Regions from separate parts of the Yersinia hibernica genome, predicted to be linked through region 3. Evidence: riboswitches for the same ligand, from Rfam matches in the RefSeq annotation. Region 3 holds a riboswitch; each other region holds the start of a gene.

Region 1 (7,478 bases), 1.5 Mb from region 3:
TTTATTAACCGGATTAATTTGGATGCCTTTGGTTATTTAACTCTCAACCCGCCTTGTTCAGCCAGAACAGGGCGGGCAATAACCTGCTATCATTATCTCCTCACTGACCTCACTTCTTGAGTTAACACCATCCTGGCACTGCACCAATAGATTCGTGATACATTGCCTTTGGAAGGTAAACCGCAAAATCCGCTTTATTCTTATTCATTTTTGCTGAAAAAATAGCAGAGCAACACCATGTTATCCTAAGCTCAAATAATAACTCAGCGAAGTTATGTTAGTTTATATTACTTTAGAGTCTTCACTTTCTGCTGATTAAACAGATCTTGTCTAAGCATGCCCAGTAGGCTTTTAGGTACAGAAAAGCGGTAAGCAGGGGTGAGGCCACGGACGGGCCGAATAATGAGTGCAGCCAACACACCTGCAATTTGAAAAATGACGGGTATAAGGGAATTCACTATGACAGACTCCATCCCACCTGAGTCACGGGCAAGAGGAGAAAACGTTTTTTTTGCCAAACGAGCCTTGCGCACCATGGCTTTGCTCGTGGGGGCAACGATTATTATTGCTGCTGCCGGCATTATCTACATCGCGTCACAATTAAATGAGCAAGCGGTATCTCAAAGCCGCTTTCTGGTGGAAAAAGCATGGGAAATGCACCAAAAATCCATAAAAACCAGAATAAAAGATAATGCTTTTTGGGGGGATGCTTATGAACACCTGCATGTCACCGTAGACACTGACTGGGCTTTTGTCAGCCAAAATCTGGGGCCATCACTTTACACAAACTTTGGTTATGAAGGTGTTTTTGTTATTGATGGGCAAGGGAAAACTCGCTATTCCGTCATCAATGGGCAGTTGGTAAGTGCCCATCTGGATGAGTGGCTCGGCGAAGATATTACGCCGTTTATTGATTCCGTGCGTCATCAGGCAGAAAATCAGTATGCCGCCACGGAAATCATCAATGTTGCTGGGCTGCCGACCATCGTTGCTGCGGCCGCCTTAACCACCGGTAATGACCCTCAAGTTAAACCTGTTGCTGGCCCGCCATCAGTTCTGGTTTTTATCAATATATTAACCCAAGCTGAGTTAAATACCTTGGGGGAAAACTATGGTATTCAACAACTTCGCATTGCGCGGGATGCGAAAGATGCCGTTGCCACCCCGTCAGTACAATTATCGTCAAATGATAACCATGACGTAATACTGCACTGGAACCAGAGCATGCCGGGCGCACAGTTGCTCAACATTTTGCTCCCATTATTGGCGCTGGTTGCCCTGATTCTTGGGCTGAGTGGCTGGTTGGTGCTACGGCGAGCCTTGTCTGAGGCCCGTGCTGCCGATGATAACAAAGCCGCTTTGATTGCGAGCGAAGAGCGGTTTCGCCACGTGGCTGAAGCTGCCACCGATTGGCTATGGGAAACTGATGCCGACCTGCGCATCACCTATTTGTCCCAGCGATTTTTGACCATTACCGGGCTCAGTGTCGAGCGCTGGCTAGGCCGCAATCTTGACTCATTATTACATTGCGACGTTATCCCACTGCGATCCTGGCTGCAATATACGCATTTGACGGATTCCCGCAATGAACTGCAATGCACATATGTCTCGGCCAAAGGCGATAAACGTATTTGCCGAATTTATGCCAAACCCATTATCAAAAATGGCGATAATATCGGTTTTCGCGGCACCGCCTCTGATATCACCCGAGAGATAGAAGCCCAGGAGCGGATCCAGCATCTTTCGCTGCATGATACGCTAACGGGTTTACCCAACCGCCTGCGCATGAAAGAGTTTCTGGAAAATAAACTGCACAACTTAACGGCATCACCACATCCGTTGGTCATCCTCAATGTTGATTTGGATAAATTTAAGCCGGTTAATGACACTTTTGGCCATATTGCGGGTGATCAGGTGCTACATCAGGTCTCCGAGCGCCTGAGAAGCTGTTTGCGTGACCAAGATTTAGTCGCGCGCCAAGGCGGGGATGAATTCATTTTGATTATTACAGGGCTTTCTTCAACCAAAGAAATTGAACAGCTCTGCACACGTGTTATTACGCGAATTGAAAGTCCGTATGTCATTAATGAAAAAGATATTTTCATCAGTGCCAGCATTGGTATTGCACTGGCACCACAGGACTCAATGCAAGCTGAGGAGTTATTACGCTTTGCTGATATTGCTATGTATGAGGCCAAAAATAGCGGCAGCAGCCGTTGGAGTTTCTATTCCAGCGAAATGAATGACCGCTTAATGCAGCGCAGTGAATTAGAGCGTTTTTTAGGTCGTGCCGCAGATTTAGTGGTAATGGTTAATTGTCAGATACCATCCGATGATCTTATCGTGCATTTCTTCTGATTTTGAGAAGCAGATAGTCTTGCGGGCTAACCGTTTGAGATGGGTTCGCAAGTTCAGATTATGTCGCTCTATCCTCTGGGTGTATTTCTTGCTGATAACATGACTGGTTGAGGACAATAAAGTGCGGTATACCGGCCAGGCATCGGTCATGTAGAAGGCAATGCTAAACTGGCTCAGCAAAACCAGAAGACGCTTTAATGTCAAAGCATTTCGCGGGCCAAATACATGGGCGATAACGCGCTTTCGGATGCGGTCATAGGCATAAAACAGCCAGCGTTGATTGCCTTTACAGCGGACATATGACCACTGCTCATCGGCTTCACAGCAGATAACCACCTCTGCGCTAGGCTCTACGTTTTGCGCTACCTGGTGCGGCGTAAGTTTTTTAGATGACGCAGAACGGTATTGAGGCTTATCCGTAGAACCCGTGCTGTATCGCGGCATCCGGAGCCGTTCATCGCCATATCAACGATGGCCTGATGGGTTTCGGGTTTAGCTCCGTTGTAGCGATAGCTGAGCTGGAAGGTCTTCAGGCATTGGTTACAGCGATAGAGCTGCGCCCCTGAGCCGGAGTGGCCGTTTCGGATAACCCCATGAGTTTCAGAACAGCGAGGACAAACCACATCAATCTTTGCCATCAATCATCCAAAGGGTAAAGAGTACACCAACACTAAGTTTGCGTCACGACCGTTTTTTACGCCATGCGATTAAACATAATGAATTTAGCCTGTACTACCAACCGCGCTATCGCATTGAAGGAACGAAACTTACCGGTGCCGAAGCTCTAGTGCGCTGGAATCATCCGGTATTAGGGTTGCTGATGCCGGATCAATTTATTGCTCTGGCGGAAGAAACAGGGCTGATTACTGCCATTAGTGACTGGACGATGCTACAAGCCTGTCAGGATGCCGCAACATGGCCTGAATCACTGATTATTTCAGTCAATATTTCTGCTATTGAATTCCGGAACCAACGCCTGATTGAGCGTGTACGGCAAATTTTGCTGCTGACCGGGCTACCAAGTCATCGGCTGGAACTGGAAATCACCGAGCGGATAATGATTGAAGATGCGGATGGGGCATTTAAAACCATGACAGCATTGAAAGCCCTGGGAGTGCGTTTATCAATGGATGATTTTGGTACCGGATATTCATCACTCAATTATCTGCGCCGTTTCCCATTCGATGGGCTGAAGATTGATAAGAGCTTTATCGATGAGCTCACACAGTCCCATGAAGGGGAATCTATTGTTGAAGGCATTATTAATCTTGGACATGCTCTGTCTATGACAGTAACCGCCGAGGGTGTCGAAACGACGGAACAACTCAAGCATCTCCAACAGCTAATGTGTGATGAGGTTCAGGGCTACTTATTAGGTAAGCCAATGAAATTAAATGAGTTATTAAACCTCACCCACCAAACAGACTAGGTCGGATTAAATGTCAATAGGGGCCACTCAACCTCAATACCACGGGTTCAAAGAGGCTGAGTGGCCACCACAGGTTACGGGGTAGCTTGGCTTTTTGCCTTGAAATTAATGATGTCGTAGACCAAGGTATCCATCGTACTTTCCACTTCGTCCGCTGTAATCGGTGACCCGCTATTACTCACGTCCTTACCATAAGCCTTGCGCACCACAACAATGACTGGTTTACCGGTATTGGAGTCGATAACCTGTATCTCTAGATAGAGCGCCGTGCGTTGGCCACGATTACCTGTCGCCGCCATGGTTCCGGCAATCACCGCCGCTATTGGTATCATTTCATAGACTTCAATATCTTTATCTTCAGCAGAAACCGCGGTAATCGCCCCCCGCACAATCAAGGTATTACGTTTTTTTGGCGAGTTGACTAGCGGTAATTGCCGGCTAACCGCCTCTTTAAGTCTTTTATTCGCGTAAGCCAATACTTGATCTAACGTTTTCTGACTGACTCGCTGAGTAGGTGTTGATCTCGGGTAATAAACTAGCGGAGTATAATAAACACCAGTATATTGTTTGGCATTAAAATTAGGCGAAACCCATCGCAATATTTTCTGACCACTTGCGGATTCTGTCTCTTGTAATTTGCTGTAATCACTGAGGAAACCAGAGTATTGCGCACTGGTCGTCACTTTTGAGGCGCATCCTGCCACTAATATCCCGACGGCAAATAGCGCCGCTATCTTATAACTATTCAGAATGGCCATTATATTTTCCTATATGTTTATTAGGGGACTCAAAACAGGTATGTAGAAAAAGACCAAGAAGACAAAAAGATGAGAATGTTCTCCATTTAAATTTTAAACCATGGAAAAACATTTGCTGAATATAAATTAAAAGCCTCCGCAGAGGCTTATATTAGATTTAATCTGAGAATAAAACTGTGGTGAGAAGGAGATAAAATCAAGCAGAATTAATACGCCAAGGTGTCCAATTGATACAAGCCATCAAGGAATGCAGGAATAAAGCTCCCCGGCCCGGCAACGCGTTGAGATACCTGCCCGCCCACTTGCGACATAATCCGGCAAGCGGTGGCAACATGGTGTAGACGATCACCTTGCAGCGCACTGAACGCCGCCACCACCGCAGAGAGCGCACACCCGGTACCGACCACCCGAGTCATTAGCTTATCACCGCCAGTCACCGCAAAAACACGCTGACCATCAGTGATGTAATCAACTTCACCGGTTATTGCAACGACCGTCCGGGCCTGTGTTGCCAATTGACGAGCAGCAGGCAAAGCCGCCAGTGAAGTATCCACGCTATCAACCCCGCGCCCCATCGTTGCGATGCCACTCAATGCCATGATTTCCGACGCATTACCGCGTATTGCTACAGGCTTGAGCAGAAGTAATTCTTTAGCAAAATCAGTGCGATATGCCAGCCCACCGACAGCAACCGGGTCCAGCACCCAAGGAGTCCCCACCTGATTGGCGGCGCTGATTGCCGCCAACATGGATTCCGCTCGCGCCCGATGCAACGTACCAATATTGATAAGTAAACTGTTGGCCATGGCACTAAATTGCGCCGCCTCTTCAGGTTCAACCACCATCGCCGGAAAAGCCCCCAACGCCAGTAGCACATTGGCAGTAAATGACTGCACCACTTCATTCGTCAAGCAATGCACTAATGGGGGAGTGGCTCGAAATTGTTGCAGACTGGCGGCGGCCAGTGTGTCAGGGAATAGAACCGGTGTGACTGATGTGTCAGTGTGAATAGTCTTCATAATGCCCCCACCAGCGAACAAGAGGGGGTATCGGTGTTTAAGATACCTCGACTTCCCTCCGCTGGCATAATCCAGATCAGGTCATACGGGTATTATCTCAGCCCCCCTGTTACGAGGTGGCACCCCGAGTCAATGAACTTCATTTTTAACACAACCAGCCATACTCATCACCCAGAATTATTCTATTCTGCAAAGTTTTAGTGGCTGGCATTAGCATATTATTAGCTGCGCGCAGCGGCGATCAGCGCCTGCCCCAGCGCTAAGCCACCATCGCCGGCCGGCAAGCGCTGCGGCATCAATAATTTGAAGTCATGCAGTTGCTCGCTGAGTAATTCGCGCAGTAAGCGGTTATGTAACACACCGCCAGAAAATGCAATGGTATCAATATTATAACGCTGTGCCGCTTGGCGAGCCAATGTGGCGAAGCCCTGTGCCAGTGCGAAGTGGAAAGCATAAGCCCGCTCAGCCGGTGAGGCATCAAAAGCCAGCCATTGCTGCCAGAAAGTGGCTAAGTCCAATTGGTGAGCGCGCAGTGGCAAAGTGACGGGCGGAACTGTGCGAGGACTTTGCCATGCCAGCGCCTCCAACAAACAAGCGGCCTCGCCTTCCCAACTGATAGCCTGTGGCACAATATTCAGCGCCGCCGCCACCGCATCAAATAATCGTCCCGCAGATGAAGCCGGCGGTGCATTAATGCCACGCGCAATGGCCCGCACCAGCACTTCAGCTTGCGGCAAAGGGATTGCCGCGGCTTGCGGAAAATGTTGCCAATTCGGCACAAAGCGCTGCAATTGCGCCAATAAATTGCGCCATGGCTGGCGAGAAGCCAGATCCCCGCCGGGTAAGGCCACCGCAGGCAAACCGCCCACATATTCACAATTCTCATAATCTACCCGCAAACATTCGCCGCCCCATAAATGACCATCAGCACCATACCCCAGCCCATCCAGCGCCAAACCGATTACCGCCCCACCCTGGCGCGGCCAGCCATGTTCCGCCAAACAAGCGGCCAAATGCGCATGATGATGCAGTACTTCGATACAAGGAATATTCTGCTGTGCAGCCCACTCTTTACCGAGCCGGTGACTGACATAACCGGGGTGTGCATCCACCACCATCGCCTGTGGGGTGAAATGATAAATATCGCAAAATAGCGCTAATAATTGCTGCTGTTGCCGCGCAATATCACCATCGGTCAGATCCCCCAAGTGCTGACTCAGCACCGCATTGCTGTCACGCAGTAAGCAGAAAGTGTTTTTCATATCAGCCCCGAGGGCCAACATGGCCGGTTGCTGACTAAATCCCGGCGGCAGCTCGAAAGCATCCGGCACATAGCCCCGGGCGCGGCGCAACATTTCCGCCCCATATGGGGTAAAACGCACCAGCGAGTCATCGGCCCGCTGCACAATGTCCCGGTCGTGCAATAGCCAGTGGTCGGCAATCTCATTCAGCGCGCTTAAGGCCTGTTCATTACTCAGGGCCGGTGGCTTGCCGCTGCCATTGCCGGAGGTCATCACCAATGGGCGCGCGACCTGTTGCAGCAGCAAATGTTGTAGCGGATTGGCGGGCAGCATGATGCCGATTTCCGCTAACGTTGGGGCAATGGCGGCGCTGAGTGGGCTGTTTGGTTGCTTAGCGGCTAAAACAATGGGGGCCGCCGGGCTGCGTAATAAGCGCAATAAAGATTTATTATCAGCATCTTGCACACAATTTTTCAGCCAGTTCGTATTGGGTAACATCACCGCCAGCGGCTTGGTGGGCCGCTGTTTACGTGCGCGTAAACGGGCCACCGCCGCGGAATTGGTCGCATCGGCGGCCAGATGAAAACCGCCCAATCCTTTGACGGCCACAATGTCACCCGCCAACAGCGCAACAGCGGCTTGCTCCAGCGCAGAGAAGCCATGGGCCACGGCC
Region 2 (7,478 bases), 2.1 Mb from region 3:
CATTTACTGTATTCCTGCCTGTTCGCTCTGTTGGTGTGATGGGCGATGGCCGCAAATATGACTGGGTTGTATCACTGCGTGCTGTTGAAACCATCGACTTTATGACCGCGCATTGGGCACATTTACCATATGATTTCTTGGGCCGCGTTTCAAACCGCATTATCAATGAAGTCAATGGCATTTCTCGCGTGGTTTATGATATCAGTGGTAAGCCGCCAGCAACAATTGAGTGGGAATAAGCATCGTTTTTTTTCGATAATATATTTTCAATAACATAATTGAAGCCTCTGATATTTCAGAGGCTTTTTTATTTTATGTTTTTGCTCAGATAAAAACTATATTTTGTTTTTATATTTTATTGTAGACAAAAAATGAGTTAATTATTTGAGGGTTTTTCTATCCACGCCAGTCTCTCTATGTGAGTATGAAAAGGTAAGTCATTACATACCAGCTTGTAAAAATAGCATATTCCTTTTTGCTTTGTTTTAGAGGTGATATATGGATATTAATAAATCAAGTAAGATGTTTTATGTATTGGTTTTCATCTCATTTAATGTAATGTCCGATCGTTTTAATGATGATAATACGTGTTTTTATTCTAGCGATAATTATTTGGAAAAAAGTGATTCAAAGAAGTTTTGTGTGCCATCTTATACTGAAGATGAATGGCTTTTTAGTCAGTGGAATAACAATATATCTTCTATTAAGGTTCCGCTAAATATTCAAGTTGATGTTTTTAGTGATTTTTCATTTACCGGGAAATCAAAGTCACTTTATCAAGATACTAATGCTGCTGATTTGATTAACTATGGGTTAATGTCAGATATCAGTTCTTATCGAGTATTACCGAAAAAATTGTATCCTGATAATAAACGCATTCACTTTAATTATCACTCGGAATTATTTCCAGAGAAATATGTTGGCTATAATTATTTTATTAGCCGAGGGCACAGTATTATCTTAACCCGAGAAAACCAACCGAGAGATATAGATGGACAGAGCTCATCTATATTTTATAGTCATGCAGGACAGATTATGTCGGCATTTTCTGGGCAAGGGTTTGATCGCAATCTTTATTGTTTGCATGTAACAGATTTGCGAAGAGATAGGCGGAGTGCTGATGTCGCTTTTTCTTATTGTGATTTTTCCAACCCTGGGCAACGTTGGTTTCCTAAAAAGATAGAAGAAAAATTCACCTTGGTTAATCAAGCTACCGGCACTCCTTTGTTATTGGACGATGACGGATTCTATATTTATTTAGATGCTCAAGATAGTTCTATTAATCAATATCCTAATCGAAAACTAGAGCATTATCAGCCAGTAACGAGTATAGATACTATTTGGTTTGATGAACATTATATTGAAAAATTGAACTCACTGGCCGTAAGGCCATTTCTCCAATATAAAGAAACACTTGGGGTTTTAGATGGTCTTGGTCATCACAATATCATTTCGCACCATCTGGATGAAATTGATGATATTAATGTCTATCTAGAGTCCGGAGGGAAAAAAAGGTGGGATATTTACTATAATGCTGAAACCCAATATTTGCTTGCTTACAATAAGTTAAGTCAAGATAGGAAATTAGCAGAGACATCCTGCCTTTCATTGCTAAATAATAGTGATGAAGAACATTTGGCAGTTTATTTCTCCTATGATCGCAGTAGCTATAGTGATAACTCCATTACATATCATTGTGATAACGGTGTCGCTTATAATATGTATACTCATCGATGGAATTTTATGGCAGACCAAGGTTATCGCTATTTAGTTAATGGGTATGAAAATAAAGTTCTGCACTTTTTTACCAATGATAAACCGCAAAGGACAACCTATCGTGGTACATTGATTGGGCCAAAACCAGGGGTGCTCATTGGCAAAGCTATCAATTTTAATGAGCGAAAACCTCAGGATGCAATATTGACTAGTAATCAGGCACTGGCTTATAGCCTTGATATGGAAAAGAGGGTGTGTGAACTAAAAAACATAATTGATAACAAGGATACTCATTGCACAGGAGCAGATACCAGTTGGTCTTCAACTGATTATCACGTACAGAATACCCATCTCAGTCGTTATTACATTCCTTGGTTACTGATACGAATAGTATATAGGTTATATAGCGATGAATGGACTGATGAACTGACTGCTTTCTTGCAAAAAATTGAAGCACTGGACACTCTTCTGGAGAAAAATAAAGATAAGCCCGTTGACAGTGCTGTATTAGAACAAACAAAAGCGCTATTAGTTGAATTTTTACATACTTATAGCTCATCTGAATACAGCAAAATTTGGTATCAAGCTGCACATGTTCTCAATCGTGTTGAAGTATTGATCGAGTGGGGGAGTAACTCACCGTCATAATTAAAGTATGGTGTACGTTATTCACTATTAGCTGGAATTTTTCCAGCCGTGGCGGGTATTAGGTGGTTTTGATCAAAGAATGGCCTTATTTCAGCCCTTGTGACAGTTTGACCAATCAGTGCAAAATATAAAATATGGCGATGCGAAAACATTGCGCGAGAGTCATTTATCAATCATTTATAAGTATGTAGTAGGGAGCTTAGGCTCCCTTATTTTTAATCTATCTGTGCGGGGAGTTTATATAAAATAAAGAAGCTATTAAATTGGGAAAAAACCGAGCAATAATATTCTCATTATTTTTATTTTCACCTGAATCTGGTTGTAATGAAATATATTCTCCTTGGGTTTTGACCCTGCAGGATAATGTATTATCTATTGATTTGCGGATTGGAGCCGTGGTTTGCATATTTTCAGTGAGTGGTTTTCCTTCTGCGCATTTATTCTCTGGTTGAGTAAGATATTTAGACTGAGTTTTCTCCTCTGGCAGGATAACATCAATATAACGCTTGAGAGTTTGGAGGCGACCATTGATGTCCTCTTTGTTTAGCACTGAAAAATCAAGCTGACGAATGGTTTTTATTTCTTTTGCTAACTCAATTTTATTGCGAATGTCATTTTGACCTGAAAAAAACTCAACCAGCTTAGTGGCGGTATTAACTGATTTATTTTGTATGTTGTCATTAGCAACATAATTAAGGTTGCTGCAAATGTTAATTATATGATTTATTGCTGATTTCTCTATTTCGGCTTTTTTATTTTCACTACCATTATTATAGTGAGATATTAATTCGTGAATAGCATGATTTTTTAATAGTGTTTCAGGCGAGTTACGCCAAGTTAATCGAAGTATTGGTGGTCGGTCTGAAGATATTGCAGTCGTGAATCCTGTCATATTTATTATCCTTTTCGCTGAATTAATTTTCACTATAGCATGTGAATTTTATTGAAATAAATAAGGGGCTTTATAAATCAGTATTATACCTTACTTGGATTTATGACTATTTCTCGTGGTGTTTGAGGCCCGCCTGCGGCCAAATGTAAGGCGGCCGCTCACTCTCTTGAAATTTGATGATTTTTATATTTATCATCTGGTTACATAAATAATCGGTGGCACTAATCATTGGATGAGCTAATAGGTGATTGATCTTCTACCATCAGCCCGTGATAATAACAATTCTGACTCGGGGTGCCTGTCACAAATTGTGGGATGGCTGAGATATTACCCGTATTACCTGATCTGGATTATGCCAGCGTAGGGAAGTCTCGGCACCGCTGGGTACCGCCTTCTTGACCGCCGGTTAGGAGGAATATGTTGCTTCAACCTGCCGTTTTTTCTTCAGTTATGCCCATTCCCACCACACTATTGGCCTGCTTACCTGCTGATATATCTGCGGGGGCTTATTCATGAAGCGAATTAATGCACTCACCATCGCCGGAACTGACCCGAGCGGAGGGGCGGGTATTCAAGCTGATTTAAAAACCTTTTCTGCGCTACAGGCCTTTGGCACCAGTGTTATCACCGCTTTGGTAGCGCAAAATACCCGTGGTGTGCAGTCGGTTTACTCTATCGAGCCGGATTTTGTTGCTGCTCAAATGGATTCTGTGCTGAGTGATGTGCGTATCGATAGCGCCAAGATTGGCATGTTGGCAAATGCTGAGATTGTCGATGTTGTCACCACGCAACTGCGCCGTTACCCGATTCCATTTGTGGTGCTAGACACCGTGATGGTTGCCAAAAGTGGTGATCCATTGTTGGCACCCGAGGCGGTTGATGCGGTGCGCCGTTTACTGATTCCCCAGGTGGCCCTGATAACCCCTAATTTGCCGGAGGCTGCAGCATTACTCAATTGTCAGCCTGCACATAATGAGCATGAAATGTGTGAGCAGGGGCGGGCATTGTTAGCATTAGGTTGTCAGGGGGTATTGATGAAAGGTGGGCATTTGAGTGGTGAGGAAAGCCCGGATTGGCTGTTCACCGCACAGGGCGAACAGCGTTTTGTCACTCGCCGGGTTGATACCCGACATACCCACGGCACCGGGTGCACTTTATCGGCCGCCCTCGCCGCCTTGCGGCCGCGGCACACCAATTGGGCGGACACGGTGAGTGCGGCCAAAAATTATCTGCAAGGGGCGCTGGAGCAGGCAGACACCCTCGAGGTGGGGCAGGGGGTCGGGCCGGTACATCATTTCCATCAATGGTGGTAACCCTGAGTGCTTGGCGTTACCGCGATTACTGCGTCAGTAAATAGCGCTGTGTCATCGCAAACATCGCGATGGCACGCTGCAAATGATCAGCATCAAAACGGTTAAGCAAGTAACTTTTAGCACCTTTACGCGGGCGAATACACAGTAACAGTTTCGGATTATCTGCTTCATCTTTGATCCAGTCGAACTGATAGCTGCCGATGCTTTTTTCATCTTCCCGCCAGGAAATCTGTAATGCTGGCAATGGGTTATCTGCAGTCGGTTGCCTGACGGCAAAAAAGTATTCTCCCGCCCAGAAGCCAGCATAATTTTCATCAGATTGTAAGTTTTTGGCCCGGAAAACTGGGGCCGCAGCGAGCTGGTTGATGGCATCCAATGTTATTTCTTGCTGCGCTTGTTGCCACAATGGGACGTTATTTTCAATTTGCCAACAAGCCGCACCCAAATAATCATTCAGACCACGCCAATCACTGTCCAGTTGTTGGCGTAATTCCTCGTCGAGGATATTACGGTATTGCTGCATGCCACTTGGTTGGTCGCCCAGTGTTTCGTAGGTAATTAACTCCATGGTGCGGGGTTTGCGGCGAAAACTCATCCATAACACCACTTTAGGGATACGAAATTCAATCGACTGAATGCTGAGCCGATAGCTATCCCCTTTGTTCACTACAAAGCCGTTGGCAGTGCCGCGTTTATTTTGATAGTTCCGGATTATCACTACGCTATTTAGCCCCATCCAACCCGTCACATAATGCTCACTGTCAGAGTTGGCGACATCCAGGTCTACCACCATTTGGACGATTTTATCACTCTCGAGCTTGTCTAGTGGATGGGCATCCCCGGCGGAGTAATACAGTTTCTCGGGGGCTTCAGGTAACTCAAGGGTCAACATAACATGGCCTTCTTTCGGGAATGTATTCGTTATATTTCAAGCTGCAAGTGACTTGGCTGCTGTTGTTGCTTGCCCATAAAAACCGCATTATTGACCGCAGCCCGCTGACTTGTGTACCGCCGTCCTACAACTTAATTTATGTCGAGTATAGTTATCAATTCAAGATTGTCTGGTTTATATCTTACATCAAGCTGTCATACAGATTGCGCTATAACGAGAATTGGGATGAAAATTCGTGCTATGGATCAACTTTTTCTACAGTTAAGAGTCATAGACATGCAAACTAATATCACGCATGCAAATTTGTTGCACCGAGGCCAGTTGAATGCCTGGCGAGTAGATTAATCAGATAATAAGGATTTTCGATAATGAAAGGTCACAAAACCCGCCATTGTCTTGTTGCTGCGGCGATACTCAGTGCCTGTTCCTGGGCTTTCGCGCAGCCGGCGGCAATTATTGCCGCGTCCTCATCAGGCCCGACGCCGGTTCAGCCGGTCGAAACTAAACCTCTTCCTACCGCCGCCGACCTTTTACAACAGCCAGTGTATAAAAATAGCTGGCAAAAAATGGTCAAGAGCCAGAAAAATTTGCCGGCATGGGCGCGTAAAGGTGTCGGGACATCCGCGCCGTATGAGGTAATAAACTGGGAAGGGCAGCAATATAAAGTGGGGCGGATTTGTAAACCCCATGATTGCAGTAATCATTTTATGTGGGTTGCTTTCAGCCGGGATAAAAAGCAAGTTTGGCAGGCGTGGGGGATGCGAGTTTCAGTAGACAACAAACCTGAGGCACTTGATAATCCAAGTAAATTTGCTACTTATCAATGGTTGGGCCGCCCAAGTGAGAGTGCTCAAGCCATGCTGAAAAAGCAATTAGAGCAAGACCCTAACTGGCACTGATTTTTGATGCTTTGCTCCAGTTGCAGGAAAATGGCAACCTACCTGCAACGGGAGAGATGATGAGAATATTAGCCGATACCTGCTTGATGCAAGTCATGCAGGTTGATAGCACCCACTAACTTCCCATCAAGGTTAACCACTGGCGCGGCACTAATATGATGCTGATGCAGTGCTTCCAAAGCTTCGCCCGCCCGCCATTGCTCTGGCAATCGGTATCCTGGGCGAGTTATCGCGCCCCCTAGTGGTTGTTGCAGGGTGCCGCCTTTGACTAACCAGCGGCGTAAATCACCATCAGTGAACACCCCGACGACCCGTTGGTTTGCGTCACACACCGCTACCAGCCCTAATCCGGTGCGGCTCAGTTCCAGCATGGCCTCCATGACACTGTCTGACTCATTCACCATGGGCAAACGGTCACCGGTTCTCATTAAATGATGAACTCGGTTGAGTAACCGCGCGCCCAAGCTGCCACCGGGGTGCGAGCGAGCAAAGTCTTCAGCATTGAAACCACGATGACGCATTAATGCCATAGCCAGCGCATCACCCATCATCAAGGTGTTGACAGCACTTGATGTCGGCGCTAGCCCCATCGGGCAGGCTTCATGCTCCACACTGATATCCAGTACACACGCCGCCCCAAGTGCTAATGGCGACTCCTTACCCCCGGTGATGGCAATCACTGGAATATGGCTGTCTGCCAGCAATGGCAAAATCAAATCCAGTTCTTTGGCCCGCCCTGAGTATGAGATAAAAATCAGCACATCTTGTGGGCTAATCATGCCTAAATCGCCGTGCAATGCTTCGGCGGGATGAACAAAAAAGGCTGGCGTCCCGGTGCTGGCCAGTGAAGCGGCAATCTTTTTACCAATATGGCCGGATTTACCCATACCAGAAACCACCGCTTTGCCGGTGCAGGCGAGCAATAATTCACAAGCTTGCACAAAATTATCATCCAAACGTGATAACAAGCGCTGGGCTTCTGTTAGCTCAATTTCTAAGGTTTCACGGGCATAGGTCAGCAATGGATTAGTCATCTTTATCTACCAGAATGATGTTAATGCCCATTTTCTGTAATTCCTGCAAATACTCGTCACTAATACCTTTATCGGTAATCAGGG
Region 3 (7,478 bases):
CCGTCATGAGTGGAATAACGTTGTAAGTTGAAAATCATCTTATTCCTCCCCTGGGGTGTGATCTCGCCGCTATTGCCGCAATAACCTGCTGTTATTGATGACCAGTATCTGCGTAATATAGGGAAAGAAAAATTGATGAAATTTGCTGAGGAGTTCCTCTTTTATGTCGGCCTCGCGCTTGCAACAACAGTTTATTCGCCTCTGGCAACGTTTTAACGGTTCCCCCACAGAAACCACGCTACAGGAGCTCGCCGACGTGCTCTGCTGCTCGCGCCGCCATGTGCGCTCGTTACTGGGCAGTATGCAGCAAGAGGGCTGGCTCAACTGGCAAGCCGAAGCGGGCAGAGGTAAGCGCTCACAACTGACCTTCCTCTATTCCGGGCTGGCACTGCAACAACAGCGGGCCGAAGAGTTACTCGAGCAAGATAATATTGACCAATTGGTGCAGTTAGTCGGGGATAAAAAAACCGTGCGCCAAATGCTGCTATCCCAGCTGGGGCGCAGCTTCCGCCAAGGAAAACACATTCTGCGGGTGCTCTATTATCGCCCACTGCAAAACCTGTTACCCGGCACCGCACTGCGCCGCTCAGAAACCCATATGGTGCGGCAAATTTTTAACGGCCTAACACGAATAAATGAGGAAAATGGGGAACTGGAAGCGGATTTATCTCATCACTGGCAGGCCATCAGTCCCTTGCATTGGCGCTTTTATTTGCGCCCGGCCATTCATTTTCACCATGGCCGTGAGTTGGATATGCATGATGTGATTGGTAGCCTGACCCGATTAATCCCCCAACCTCTCTTTGCACATATTACGGCGGTGCGCTCCCCCACGCCGTATGTGATTGATGTGCATCTCAGTACCCCAGATAGCTGGCTGCCGTGGTTATTGGGCAGTGTGCACGCCATGATCTTGCCGCAAGAGTGGGAAAATCAACCGGACTTCCGGCGACATCCTATTGGCACTGGCCCTTATTCGGTGATTCGTAATCACCACAGCCAATTGAAAATTCAGGCGTTTGACAACTATTTTGGTTTCCGCGCATTGGTTGATGAAGTCAATATCTGGGTCTTACCGGAGCTATCTGAGGAGCTGGTTTACTCTGGAGTGCAATTGCAGGCGGACGATACCAGTAAAAATGAGCTGGAAAGCCGCTTGGAAGAAGGATGCTACTTTTTGTTATTCGACCAGCGCTCTCCCCAGACTTGCCCTCCCGAGACCCGCCGTTGGCTGTGTGAACTGATAACCCCGGTCGCCCTGCTCAGTCACGCCGATCCTTTTTATCAGCACTACTGGTCGCCCGCCTACGGCATGTTGCCGCGCTGGCACCACAACCGGCTCACCGCATTGGAAGCGAAACCCGAAGGTTTGACCGAGCTGACGCTGACTTTTTACAGTGATCATTCCGAATTTGATGCTATCAGCCAAACACTGACCCAGTTGCTGGCCGCCCAAGGCGTAACATTGAAAATACAAATAGTGGATTACACTCAATGGTATCAGGGGGATGCGCAGAGTGATATTTGGCTTGGCAGCGCCAACTTCTACTTGCCGCTGGAGTTTTCCCTCTTCGCCACCTTGTATGAACTGCCGCTACTGCAATATTGCCTGGACGAGGAACTACACCAAGATGTTGAATTATGGCGTAATAATGCTCTTCCCATGGCGGAATGGAGCCAACGATTGGTCAGCCAGAATCAATTCCATCCGCTGTTCCATCACTGGCTAGAATTATATGGCCAGCACAGTATGCGCGGGGTGCGCATGAACACATTAGGATGGTTTGACTTCAAATCCGCCTGGTTTACACCGCCAGAGGGATAAAGCGGCTTTCACCCGTCCAGATTAATCTCTACAATAGCGCCGTCTCAACGGGGTGCTAAAGGGGGTTTTTCCCCATTTGGCTGAGAGTAAACCCGTCGAACCTGATCCGGTTAACACCGGCGAAGGGATTTGAGAAAGAGAACATCGCCCCCACGCGGCTGATGTTAGCTACCGCCTCAGATACCTTTGCCACCTTTATTCCTAAGGAGTGCAAAGTGTTTAAATGTATGATTCCCTGTTTGTTTTTACTCTCTGCGGCGGCAGTTGCTGCGGATAAACCGACATTGACGGTGTATACCTATGACTCCTTTGCCGCCGACTGGGGCCCTGGGCCGGCGATAAAAAAAGCCTTTGAAGCAGAGTGTGATTGCCAACTGAAATTTGTCGCGCTGGAAGACGGGGTTTCGCTGCTAAACCGCCTGCGGATGGAGGGCAAAAATAGTCAGGCCGATGTGATTTTAGGTTTGGATAACAATCTGGTTCAAGCCGCAGAGCAAACCGGGTTATTTGCGCCAAATCAGGTAGATACCAGCCAGCTGACTTTGCCGGAAAAGTGGCAGAATAAAACTTTCGTCCCCTATGATTATGGCTATTTTGCTTTTGTATATGACAAAAACAAATTGCAAAACCCGCCCAAAAGCCTGCAAGAATTGGTCGACAGCAGCGCGCCGTGGAAAATCATTTATCAAGACCCGCGCACCAGCACCCCAGGCCTCGGTTTAATGCTGTGGATGCAAAAAGTGTATGGCGATAAAGCCCCGCAAGCATGGCAGCAACTGGCGAAAAAAACGGTCACCGTGACCAAAGGCTGGAGCGAAGCTTATGGTCTGTTCCTCAAAGGTGAGGGGGACTTAGTGCTCAGCTACACCACCTCCCCGGCTTATCATCTGATTGAAGAAAAGAAAGCTAACTATGCCGCGGCTGATTTTAGCGAAGGCCACTATTTACAAGTGGAAGTGGCTGGCATGGTCGCGTCGAGCAAACAACCAGAGCTGGCACAGCGCTTTATGCAGTTTATCGTCACCCCGGCATTTCAAAATCATATCCCGACCGGTAACTGGATGTATCCGGTGATAAAAATGGATTTACCGGCCGGATTTGACACCCTGACAGTGCCGCAAAAAGCATTGCAATTTGATGCAAAAGACGTGGCTGATAATCGTGGCAAATGGGTTCAAGCATGGCAATCCGCCGTCAGCCGCTGATCCCCGCCTGGCTGTGGCCGGGGCTACTGGCCGCCTTGCTGATAGTCGGTGTCGCGCTGCTGGCGTTCGGCGCTATCTGGCGTCACGCCCCTGCGGCAGACTGGCAAAGCATCTGGCATGATAGCTATTTGTGGCATGTGATTCGTTTCACTTTCTGGCAAGCATTTCTCTCTGCACTGCTGTCGGTCACCCCGGCGATTTTTCTGGCCCGGGCCTTATATCGCCGCCGCTTCCCCGGCCGCCAACTGATGCTGCGCTTATGCGCGATGACGTTGGTGCTGCCAGTGCTGGTCGCCATCTTTGGCATTTTGACCGTTTATGGCCGCCAAGGGTGGCTGGCGGGGTTATTTGGCTGGCTGGGGCTGGAATACCGCTTCTCACCTTATGGTTTGCCCGGGATTTTACTGGCGCATATCTTCTTTAATATGCCACTGGCGACCCGCCTACTCTTGCAGTCATTGGAAAACATTGCCGTGGAACAGCGCCAATTAGCCGCACAGTTGGGCATGAATGGCTGGCAGCATTTCCGGCTCGTCGAGTGGCCCTATTTACGCCGCCAGATTCTGCCCACCGCTGCACTGATTTTTATGCTGTGTTTCGCCAGCTTCGCCACCGTGCTCTCTTTAGGCGGCGGGCCGCAAGCTACCACAATCGAGCTGGCTATCTATCAAGCGCTCAGTTATGACTACGATTTAGGGCGCGCGGCATTACTGGCACTGATTCAACTGAGTTGCTGCCTCGGCTTGGTGGTGCTGAGCCAACGGCTAAACTCGGTGTTGGCGGTGGGCAATACCCATGGGCAAAGTTGGCGCAACCCGCAAGACAGTTATGGCGCGCGCCTTGGCGACACACTGTTAATTGGCGCGGCATTATTATTGATGGTGCCGCCATTGCTGGCCGTCGTGATTGATGGCAGCAATAAAACCATGCTGACAGTGTTGCAGCAACCGGCACTGTGGCAAGCTTTCTTCACCTCTCTGGTCATCGCCATTGGGGCCGGATTATTATGTATTACCCTGACCATGATGCTGTTGTGGAGCAGCCGTGAATTGAAACTGCGCCAGCACGCAGCTTACGGGCAAGCATTGGAAGTCAGCGGGATGGTGATTCTGGCGATGCCGGGCATTGTGTTGGCGACCGGCTTTTTCTTATTGCTTAATGACACCCTGGGTTTGCCACAATCCCCTTACGCGCTGGTGATGTTGACCAATGCGCTGATGGCCGTGCCCTATGCTTTAAAAGTGCTGGATAATCCGATGCGGGACCTTGCCTGGCGCTACACACCGCTGTGCTTATCACTGGATATTCGCGGCTGGCACCGTTTGCGCCATATTGAGCTAAGTGCGCTGAAACGCCCGCTGGCTCAAGCACTGGCCTTCGCCAGTGTGCTTTCTATCGGGGATTTCGGCGTGGTGGCATTATTTGGCAACGAGCATTTTCGCACCTTGCCATTTTATCTTTATCAGCAGATAGGATCTTATCGCAGCCAGGATGGTGCGGTCACCGCTTTGCTGTTGCTGCTGCTGTGTTTCCTGCTATTTACTTTGATTGAAAAACTGCCGAGCCGCCATGCTAAAGCTTGAGAAAATCACCTATTTATATGACCACTTACCGATGCGTTTTGATTTGCGCATTCAACCCGGTGAGCGGGTGGCCATTCTTGGCCCCAGTGGGGCGGGTAAAAGCACGCTGCTGAGTTTAATTGCCGGGTTTTTAGCCCCCGCCAGCGGCCGTATGTTGCTGAATAATCAAGACCATACTATGACGCCACCCGCGCAACGGCCAGTGTCGATGCTATTTCAGGAAAATAATCTGTTCGCCCATTTGACTGTTGAGCAAAACATTGGCTTGGGGTTGCATCCGGGGCTAAAGCTCAATCACGAGCAAAAATTACGCTTGCGCCACATTGCTCAACAAGTGGGATTGGAACAGTGCCTCGAGCGGCTACCGGCGCAACTTTCTGGCGGCCAGCGCCAGCGGACAGCACTGGCACGCTGCTTGGTGCGCAGCCAGCCCATCCTGCTGCTGGATGAGCCATTTTCCGCGCTCGATCCGGCCCTGCGCAATGAAATGCTGCAATTGGTAGAGAATGTCTGCGAAAATCGGCAATTGACCCTGTTGATGGTATCGCACAATCTGGATGATGCCGCCCGCATTGCCGAGCGCACCTTATTAATTGTCGATGGCCGTATTTACTATGATGGCCCCACCCAAGCATTGGTCAACGGCAGTGCGCCAGAAGCCAGTGTGCTGGGCATTATCACCCGCTCGTAACCGATTATGTTGCCAATACTTTCCACAACAGATGACGGTAAAGTGGCATGATTGGCTGCATATGGAGCCAGGTAAAACTGGCAATCGCCACCATAATGGCAAGCAGCGTCACCCAGCGCAAACGGGCCAAAGGCAACCATTGACTCAGGCGGTCCGGGCTGCGTTTGCCAAAACGCCACCAGCGCCATGATAACCACAATGCCAACCAAATCAGCATCACCACCGCAAATAGCAGCCATTTAAACATATAACTGTTGGCGCTCTGTGGGATATCAATGGCAACGCCGGCCAGTATGCCGGGGAAGAAATAGACCGGCGGCCATGTCAGGCAGCCAATCACATTCGGTAAGGCGAATTTCACTGGCGGTAAATTTAGCATCCCCGCGACCATTGGAACAATCGGCCGGGCCGGGCCAATAAAGCGCCCCAGCAACACCGTCGCCATACTGTGGTTATGCAAGGCGTGCTCGGTTTTATCCAACAGTGATTTATGTTTTTTCAGGAAAGACCAACGATGCAGCGGCGCTTTAAAACGGCGACCGATAAAATACGAGACCCAGTCCCCAACCAAACAACCCACTGTTGCGGCAGCCCAAGCAGAATAAAAGCCCACTTCGCCGCTGCCAATCAACGCGCCCACAGTGGTCATCATGACCGTGCCGGGCAGTAACATGCCGACCAGTGCCAAAGACTCGAAAAAAGTGACTAACATGACGACAAATAGCGTGAAAGCCAGAGATTGCGTCAGTAAATGTAATAAATAGGCTTCCATAAATTTGTCCGTTGGTTAATACCCAAAATTCAGGCGCGGGGGATTGTCCAGCCCATCAAGAAATGAGTCAATCAGCGAATTGTATGAATTAATAGTAAATCATCATTGAAATAGACAATTACTGTATAAATAACCATGCTAAGGTAGCATGAGTTTTCCGACATTATTTCTTAATTATAGGACAGTCGCGTGGCACAACCCCGTCAGGGCTTCCTGCTCACCCGCCACTGGCGAGACACGCAAGCAGGCACCGAAGTTGAATTCTGGTTAGCCACCGATGAAGGGCCGCAGCACATCAGGCTGCCGCCGCAACCTTCGGTGGCATTTATCCCGGCCGAACAGCGCCAACGGGCTGAAACCGTGCTGCGTAATGAACGCCGCTGGCAACTGCGCCCTCTTGAGTTGTCCGATTTCCACCAACGCCCGGTATTGGGCCTGTATTGCAGCCAACATCGCCAATTAATTCGCCTGGAAAAACTGCTCAGAGAAAGCGGTGTGAATGTCTATGAAGGCGATATTCGTCCGCCGGAGCGATTTCTCATGGAGCGCTTCATTACCGCGCCGGTTTGGTTTAGTGGCGAAGAAAATGGCAACGGCCCATTGCTCAATACGCAAATGAAACCGGCAGATGACTATCGCCCGCAACTTAAGCTGGTGTCATTGGATATCGAAACCAGTGAGCACGGCGAGCTTTACTGCATTGGTTTGGAGGGGTGCGGCCAGCGGCAAGTTTACATGCTAGGGCCACCCAATGGCCATTTGGCAGATGAAACCGCGCTGGATTTCAAGCTGGAGTATGTCGCCAGCCGCCCATTGTTACTGGAGAAACTCAACCAATGGCTGGAGACATATGACCCCGATGCCATCATTGGCTGGAATCTGGTGCAATTTGATTTGCGGGTATTACAAAAACACGCCGACCGCTATCAAATCCCCTTGCGCTTTGGCCGGGGCGGTAGCCTGCTGGAATGGCGCGAGCACGGCTTTAAACAGGGGCATTTTTTTGCCTCTGCTGCCGGGCGATTGATCATTGATGGGATTGAAGCGCTGAAATCCGCCACCTGGAATTTCCCATCATTCAGCCTCGAATCAGTCTCACAAACCTTGCTGGGCGAGGGGAAAGCCAGTGACAGCCCCTATCAGCGGATGGATGAAATTAACCAGCGTTTTGCCAATGACAAACCCGCACTGGCACATTATAACCTGAAAGATTGTGAACTGGTGACGCGGATTTTTGCCAAAACCGAGCTGCTCAGCTTCTTGCTCGAGCGCTCAACCGTCACAGGGCTGGCGGCGGATCGCAGTGGCGGCTCGGTCGCGGCTTTTACCCATCTTTATGTGCCGCGCATGCACCGAATGGGCTATGTTGCGCCCAATCTAGGCGAGTTGCCAGAAGAACACA
Region 4 (7,478 bases), 450 kb from region 3:
TGCGTTTGATGCGATTACTCATTGAAAAACCACAATAAGTACAATCATTGGCACACAGGTTAGAGAGATAAAGCGGCACATAAAAACTGACGGTATTGCCAAAACGTTGGCGGGTCAGTTGTTGAGCTTTCTGCGCCATGGGTTCCAGATAAGCTGACGCCGCCGGTGATATCAATGCCATCAAATCGTCACGACTGGGTTTCGTGGCATGAATGGCCCGCTCAACCTCGGCGGCGGTTTTGCTGTTAATGCGCAGCGAAATATCGTCCCAATCCAACTGTTGCCAGCGCTGAGTAAAATCTTCAAACATGATTTTCTTCCTCAAGCTGGCTGAGGAAACCGGTCAATGGGCTGGTGGCACTGGCTTGCTGTTGGCTTGCTCCCAAACCGGCCTTGCGCGCTAACTCACCTGATTCGACCGCCAGCCGGAATGCTTGCGCCATGTGTATTGGCGAGTGGGCCACGGCAATCGCCGTATTCACCAAAACAGCATCTGCACCCAACTCTATCGCCTCAAGCGCATGACTTGGCGCGCCAATGCCAGCATCAATAACCACCGGCACTTTGGCTTGTTCGATAATGATTTGCAGAAAATCGCGAGTGCGTAAGCCCAAATTGGAGCCAATCGGCGCTCCCAATGGCATCACCGCCGCACAGCCAGCCTCTTCCAGCCGTTTGCACAGCACCGGGTCCGCGCCGCAATAAGGCAAAACCACAAACCCCTCTTTCACGAGCATCTCCGCCGCTTTCAGAGTTTCTATCGGGTCAGGGAGTAAATATTTCACATCAGGATGGATTTCCAATTTCACCCAATGGGTGCCCAGAGCCTCCCGTGCCAAGCGGGCAGCAAAAACTGCTTCCTGGGCCGTTTTGGCTCCTGAGGTATTGGGCAGTAGGCGCACACCTAACTGGCGCAATGGTGCCAGAATGGCATCGTTACCGGCGTGGAGATCCACGCGCTTCATCGCCATGGTGACGAGCTGTGAACCGGAGGCTTGCAGTGCGGCCAGCATCAATTCAGCCGTGGCAAATTTGCCCGTGCCGGTAAATAAACGCGAGGTAAAAGTGGTGTCGGCAATTTTCAGCATGTCAGCCCCCGGCAATTGCTTGGAATAGCAAAATGTTATCTCCCTCGCGTAATTGACATTTTTCCCAGTCAATTCGAGGGATGATGACTTGATTCACCGCCAGCGCCGTCCCCGGCTGGTGGCGATTTAACTGATTGACTAACTTGTCAGCAGTGATATTGGCCTCTACTACGAATGGCTGGTCATTGAGCACAATGTGCATATGGTTTATCGTCACCATCCACCTCCACAGGCGGGGCAATGTGCTGCCCGCACAAGTTGTAAGGTGCTCCAGCTCTGTTGTTTGCCATCAAATAAGCGCAGTTTGCCGCTTAATGGCGACGGCAATCCCGCTAACATTTTGATGGCTTCCAGTGCTTGCAAAGTGCCAATCACCCCCACCACCGGCCCCAATACACCGGCGGTGCGGCAATTTCGCTGTGGCAGTTCTTTGTCGGGATAAAGACAGGCATAGCAACCATGGGAATAGGGCGGTTCAATCACCAGCAACTGGCCACTGAACCCCACCGCACTGCCGCTAATTAAGGGTTTTTGTGCTTTGATGCAGGCGGCATTCACCTGATGGCGCGTCTCCATGTTGTCACTGCAATCCAGCACTAAATCGACGCCCGCGACGGCATCAATCAATGCTTTACCCACTAACCGCGTATCAACGACGATAGTTTCAATTAATGGATTGAGACTTCGCAGATGGTGCTGTGCGAGTCGGGCTTTATTTTTGCTGGCCGAGGTCTGGTTAAGGTCGGTGCTGCGATACAAGATTTGGCGCTGCAAATTGGTCAGCTCGAGCGAGTCATCGTCAGCCAATAACAATTTGCCCACGCCAGCGGCAGCCAGATAAAGCGCGGCCGGGGCACCCAGCCCCCCGAGTCCGACCATCAGCACACTGGCACTTTTTAGCTGCAACTGACCCGCTGGGCCAATATCTTCGAGTAACAATTGGCGGCTGTAGCGCAAGAATTCACTGTCACTCAGTTCAGGCGTGTCTATCATCGCTCAGCTCCTTACCCTCAATCAGGTGCAGCAATTGTGCGGTGGCTTGCTGCCAATCATCAGCCTGAGTTATGGCACTGACCACCGCCACACTGCCGACACCGGTGGCCAATACCGCAGGGACGCGCGCAATGCTGATGCCACCGATAGCCACGGTGGGGTAATCCGGGGTGTTATCGACCATCTGCTTGAGTACTGCCAACCCTTGGGGGGATGACGGCATCTGCTTGGTTTGTGTCGGGAATATATGCCCCATGGCAATATAAGAGGGCCGCACTGCTTTGGCGATTGCCAGCTCATGCTCATCATGGGTAGAGACGCCGAGCCGCAACCCGGCCCGCTGAATGGCAGCTAAATCAGTGGCTTCCAGATCTTCCTGCCCCAGATGAACACCATAAGCGCCGTGCTTAATGGCCAGCCGCCAATAATCATTGATAAATAAGCGCGCCTGATAACGTTTGCCCAGTTCAATGGCGGCGGCAATATCTTGTTCGACTTGTGCATCGGCTAAATCTTTAATGCGCAATTGAATGGTGGTCACACCCACGGCCAGCAGCCGCTCTATCCACAACAATGAGTCGACAACCGGATATAGCCCAAGGCGCTGCTTGGTGATTGGGAAACCTTGTTCAGCAGAAAATGAAGCATTATCAGATGGGTTCATTATTGGCCTCCGTGGTCAGATGGGCTGGGCGGTGATATAGCTCACTGCCACGGGAGCGGAACTCGGCTGACATCTGCTCCATACCGGATTGTAAAATCTCAATGGGGTGAGCCGCAGTTTCTTGCGCTGCCGCCAATTCTTGCTTAGCCGCATAGTCGCGCACCTCCTGCGAAATCTTCATGGAGCAGAATTTCGGCCCACACATTGAGCAGAAATGCGCCACTTTGCCGGACTCTTGCGGCAGGGTTTCATCGTGATAAGCCCGCGCAGTGTCTGGATCAAGAGCCAAATTGAACTGATCTTCCCAGCGGAATTCGAAGCGGGCTTTTGACATGGCATTATCGCGGATCTGTGCGCCGGGGTGGCCCTTGGCCAGATCTGCCGCATGAGCAGCAATTTTATAAGTGATAAGCCCTTGCTTTACATCATCTTTGTTGGGTAGGCCAAGGTGCTCTTTCGGGGTGACATAACACAGCATGGCGCAACCAAACCAGCCAATCATGGCGGCGCCAATACCCGAGGTGAAGTGGTCATAGCCGGGGGCAATATCTGTGGTCAATGGGCCTAAGGTATAAAATGGTGCTTCGTGGCAATGCTCCAGCTCCTCGGTCATGTTGCGGCGAATCATCTGCATTGGCACATGCCCCGGGCCTTCAATCATCACCTGCACGTCATACTCCCAGGCAATTTTGGTCAATTCTCCGAGGGTATGCAGCTCGGCAAATTGGGCTTCATCATTGGCATCCTGAATAGATCCAGGACGCAGACCATCACCGAGTGATAATGAAACATCATAGGCGGCGCAAATTTGGCAAATCTCGCGAAAGTGCTGGTAGAGGAAGTTTTCCTGATGATGGGAGAGGCACCATTTCGCCATAATTGACCCACCACGGGAGACAATTCCGGTGAGCCGTTTGGCGGTCATCGGCACATAACGCAGCAACACGCCCGCATGAATCGTAAAGTAATCAACCCCTTGCTCGGCTTGTTCTAACAAGGTATCGCGGGATATCTCCCAGCTCAGGTTCTCCGCCACGCCATTGACTTTCTCCAGCGCCTGATAGATGGGCACGGTGCCGATAGGGACCGGACTGTTACGCAAAATCCATTCACGAGTTTCATGAATATAGCGGCCGGTGGACAAATCCATCACGGTATCTGCGCCCCAGCGGGTAGACCACACCAGCTTTTCCACTTCTTCTTCAATGGAGGATGTCACCGCTGAGTTACCAATGTTGGCGTTCACTTTCACCAAAAAGTTGCGACCAATAATCATCGGCTCAGATTCAGGGTGGTTAATATTGGCGGGAATTATGGCCCGACCAGCCGCCACTTCTTGGCGAACAAACTCCGGCGTGATGTTTTCCGGCAAGTTAGCACCAAAGGCTTGCCCGGGATGCTGGTGGCGTAAGACTTCACCGCGAATCCGCTCACGGCCCATATTTTCGCGAATGGCGATAAATTCCATCTCCGGCGTCACTTTACCGGCTCTGGCGTAATGCAATTGAGTCACGCATTTGCCATTAATGGCTTTTTGCGGGCGAGGCAAATGCTCAAAACGTAAATGATCCAAACCCTCATCAGCCAAACGTTGCTGAGTAAAGCCCGAGCTGAGGCTGGTCAGCGCCTCGGTATCCTGCCGGTCGGCTATCCAACTTGTGCGCAACTTGGGTAAGCCGGCATGGACATCCAGTTTAGCGCTCGGGTCGCCATAAGGGCCGGAGGTGTCATAAACCGGAATTGCTTGGTTATCTTCATAACTCGGCGTGTCTTTGCTGCCGCCGATCAATGTCGGGCTGAGCTGGATCTCGCGCATCGGAACTTGAATATCGGGGCGCGAGCCTTGCAGATAAATACGTCGCGAGTTGGGGAAAGTCACCCCTTGCAGGGTGTCGATAAATTGTTGTGCTTCGGCGCGCACTTGTTTTCGTGGGGTAACTTGACGCGCGGGTGATGAGTTTTGAGCAATATTTTTAGACATAGCAAATTCCTACCAGTGTGGTTTATAGGGAAAATTGCTTGTCTGGAGCTTGGCGGGAGTAACGATGTTTGCCAGTGAACGGCCGCCACCGGTAAGGGGAGGACGGGCCTGTAGCGATAAATTACTCTTGTTCCCTTCGCGGGTATTAACCCGATCAGGTTCCGCGGATCCCGAATTAACGGTCTCAGCCTGCGTTTGCTTCCCTAAGAAAGCAGGTGCTAGGCACTCCGACAAGAGCCCTTACTATACGAGGTTGAATTAAAACTACAAGCCCGTGCTGATGTGGGTTATTTGACCTGGCCTGCTTGCCCCACTGGCTGAGCGGCTTGCCATGACTCGGCGGCCCATTGAATTAATTGATCTTCTAGCCTGAATCTGGCATCGAGTGCTTCGCCGATATCGGATAAAGCCTGTTGAAACTCAGTGCAGCTATCTTGGTCTATCTCAATGTTTGTATAACGATCATGAAATGCCATGATAGTTTGAGTGTTATTTTTTAACGCGGGATACACTTTGGTCGTCAGCGCCATTTTTGGGCTGGACGCCCCTTCTACCTGTTTGATAATTCTATCGTAGATATGAAAATGCCCGGAGGAGAGATAATCCACCAGGTTATAGCAAAAGTTCTCCAGCGCTTTCTCATTAAGCGGGGTATGCTTTTCTTTTTGCGGCTTAATACCGATCACTGTGCAATACGAAACGAGCAGTTCTTTACGTGCATGAAGCCATTGATCAATTAATTCATTACTGCCGCCAACGCGTTGAGTCAGGCTTTCCAGTCGGTTTAGCATGAGCGACTCCATGTGTAAGAATACATTAATATGGGTTACAAAAATGTAACAAGCCGGATTCTAGATTGCCAGTGAAGTCGAGGTTGTGCAACAACGATATGGAACTACAACTTACAGGTAAAGAAAGTGGCTGGTGGATTGTCAGTCATGAAAACAAATTATGGCTACCAAAAGGGGAATTGCCGCAAGGTCATGCCGCCAATTGGTCATTACAGGGCGCAACCGCCAGACAGATTGGTGAATGGCAAGGGCAGGATGTTTGGCTTATTCGCCAACAGATGTCCACCGACATGGGATCAGTACGACAATTACTGGATGTCGATCGCGGCTTGTTCCAATTAGCGGGGCGTGGGGTGCAATTAGCGGAGTTTTACCGATCTCACCGCTATTGTGGCTATTGTGGCCATCAAATGCATGCCAGCCGCACTGAATGGGCCTGCCTGTGTAATCACTGTCGTGAACGTTATTATCCGCAAATTGCCCCTTGCGTGATTGTGGCCATTCGCCGTGGCGATGAAATTTTATTGGCGCAGCATGTTCGTCATCGCGGTGGCATTAACACCGTATTGGCCGGGTTTGTCGAAGTGGGCGAAACACTGGAGCAGGCGGTGTCCCGTGAAGTGTTGGAAGAAAGTAATATCCACATTAAAAACCTGCGTTATGTGACATCGCAGCCGTGGCCATTCCCGCATTCACTGATGATGGCGTTTATGGCGGAGTATGCCAGCGGTGAGCTGCGCCATGATCCTAAGGAGCTGCTAAATGCCGGTTGGTATCGCTATGACCAATTACCCTTGCTGCCGCCGCCAGGCACCGTGGCACGCCGATTGATTGAAGATACCGTTGTTTTATGTCGTGAAGAGCGGGAAGATGCCAGCCAATAGCTAAAAACCCTCTTTAGCCCCCGCAGGAAAGTATTATCGGGCATGCTACAATGCGGGCAGATAATCAAGGAGCTTTGTCATGAATGAGTTGAAAAACGATCGTTATCTGCGTGCGTTATTGCGCCAGCCGGTAGATGTCACGCCGGTGTGGATGATGCGCCAAGCCGGCCGCTATTTGCCAGAATATAAAGCCACCCGTGCTATTGCCGGGGATTTTATGTCGCTGTGCAAAAATGCAGAGCTGGCCTGTGAAGTGACGATGCAGCCACTGCGTCGTTATCCGCTGGATGCGGCGATTTTATTTTCCGACATTCTGACCATTCCTGATGCCATGGGGCTGGGGCTTTACTTTGAAACCGGCGAAGGCCCGCGTTTCCACTCGCCAATCACCTGCCGTGCTGATGTTGAAAAACTGCCGATTCCCGATCCTGAACAAGAATTGGGTTATGTTATGAATGCGGTAAGAACCATTCGCCGTGAATTGGCAGGAGCGGTGCCATTAATCGGTTTCTCCGGCAGCCCGTGGACACTGGCGACCTATATGGTCGAGGGCGGTAGTAGCAAGGCCTTCACTAAACTGAAGAAAATGATGTATGCCGAGCCACAAACTTTGCATCTGTTGCTGGATAAACTGGCCGACAGTGTGATTTTGTATCTCAATGCTCAAATTAAAGCGGGTGCGCAATCCGTGATGATCTTTGATACTTGGGGCGGCGTTCTGACTGGTCGTGATTATCTCGAATTCTCCTTGAATTACATGCATAAAATCGTCGACGGCCTGATCCGTGAAAATGACGGGCGGCGGGTGCCAGTGACTTTGTTCACCAAAGGTGGTGGGCAATGGCTGGAGGCGATGGCGGCGACCGGCTGTGATGCTTTGGGGCTGGATTGGACTACGGATATTGCTGATGCACGCCATCGTGTGGGCGCTAAAGTTGCTCTGCAAGGTAATATGGACCCCTCCATCCTTTATGCACCACCGGCGCGGATTGAACAGGAAGTCGGCACGATTCTGGCCAGTTTCGGTCAGGGTGAGGGGCATGTCTTTAATCTGGGCCACGGCATTCATCAGGATGT

What was found. A riboswitch is a leader RNA that binds a small molecule or an ion and turns the genes downstream of it on or off. The one in region 3 is predicted to bind thiamine pyrophosphate.
Region 1: linked by a shared signal. The riboswitch ahead of thiM (hydroxyethylthiazole kinase) and the one ahead of thiB (thiamine ABC transporter substrate binding subunit) in region 3 are both predicted to bind thiamine pyrophosphate.
Region 2: linked by a shared signal. The riboswitch ahead of thiD (bifunctional hydroxymethylpyrimidine kinase/phosphomethylpyrimidine kinase) and the one ahead of thiB (thiamine ABC transporter substrate binding subunit) in region 3 are both predicted to bind thiamine pyrophosphate.
Region 4: linked by a shared signal. The riboswitch ahead of thiC (phosphomethylpyrimidine synthase ThiC) and the one ahead of thiB (thiamine ABC transporter substrate binding subunit) in region 3 are both predicted to bind thiamine pyrophosphate.

The regions. Positions count from the first base shown of each region.
Region 1 is NZ_CP032487.1:4,016,207-4,023,684, forward strand. It holds gene D5F51_RS18905 (anion permease) at 1-40, shown strand, start outside; partial or broken gene D5F51_RS18915 (sensor domain-containing diguanylate cyclase) at 460-2,292, shown strand; one part of gene D5F51_RS18920 (IS1 family transposase) at 2,299-2,738, opposite strand; one part of gene D5F51_RS18920 (IS1 family transposase) at 2,738-2,996, opposite strand; partial or broken gene D5F51_RS18925 (putative bifunctional diguanylate cyclase/phosphodiesterase) at 3,044-3,787, shown strand; gene D5F51_RS18930 (DUF3313 domain-containing protein) at 3,862-4,545, opposite strand; gene thiM (hydroxyethylthiazole kinase) at 4,752-5,564, opposite strand; TPP riboswitch at 5,601-5,701, opposite strand; gene hypF (carbamoyltransferase HypF) at 5,786-7,478, opposite strand, start outside.
Region 2 is NZ_CP032487.1:3,389,905-3,397,382, reverse strand. It holds gene guaA (glutamine-hydrolyzing GMP synthase) at 1-239, shown strand, start outside; gene D5F51_RS15990 (hypothetical protein) at 499-2,364, shown strand; gene D5F51_RS15985 (hypothetical protein) at 2,585-3,256, opposite strand; TPP riboswitch at 3,537-3,640, shown strand; gene thiD (bifunctional hydroxymethylpyrimidine kinase/phosphomethylpyrimidine kinase) at 3,769-4,569, shown strand; gene D5F51_RS15975 (hypothetical protein) at 4,595-5,461, opposite strand; gene D5F51_RS15970 (inhibitor of vertebrate lysozyme family protein) at 5,830-6,360, shown strand; gene gutQ (arabinose-5-phosphate isomerase GutQ) at 6,429-7,394, opposite strand; gene srlR (glucitol operon DNA-binding transcriptional repressor SrlR) at 7,387-7,478, opposite strand, start outside.
Region 3 is NZ_CP032487.1:786,615-794,092, reverse strand. It holds gene D5F51_RS03805 (glycyl-radical enzyme activating protein) at 1-38, opposite strand, end outside; gene sgrR (HTH-type transcriptional regulator SgrR) at 164-1,825, shown strand; TPP riboswitch at 1,864-1,971, shown strand; gene thiB (thiamine ABC transporter substrate binding subunit) at 2,041-3,030, shown strand; gene thiP (thiamine/thiamine pyrophosphate ABC transporter permease ThiP) at 3,006-4,613, shown strand; gene thiQ (thiamine ABC transporter ATP-binding protein ThiQ) at 4,600-5,304, shown strand; gene D5F51_RS03780 (DedA family protein) at 5,309-6,076, opposite strand; gene D5F51_RS03775 (DNA polymerase II) at 6,266-7,478, shown strand, end outside.
Region 4 is NZ_CP032487.1:333,687-341,164, forward strand. It holds gene thiH (2-iminoacetate synthase ThiH) at 1-310, opposite strand, end outside; gene D5F51_RS01565 (thiazole synthase) at 303-1,088, opposite strand; gene thiS (sulfur carrier protein ThiS) at 1,090-1,308, opposite strand; gene D5F51_RS01575 (HesA/MoeB/ThiF family protein) at 1,302-2,081, opposite strand; gene thiE (thiamine phosphate synthase) at 2,065-2,745, opposite strand; gene thiC (phosphomethylpyrimidine synthase ThiC) at 2,732-4,726, opposite strand; TPP riboswitch at 4,841-4,966, opposite strand; gene rsd (sigma D regulator) at 5,014-5,517, opposite strand; gene nudC (NAD(+) diphosphatase) at 5,616-6,401, shown strand; gene hemE (uroporphyrinogen decarboxylase) at 6,481-7,478, shown strand, end outside.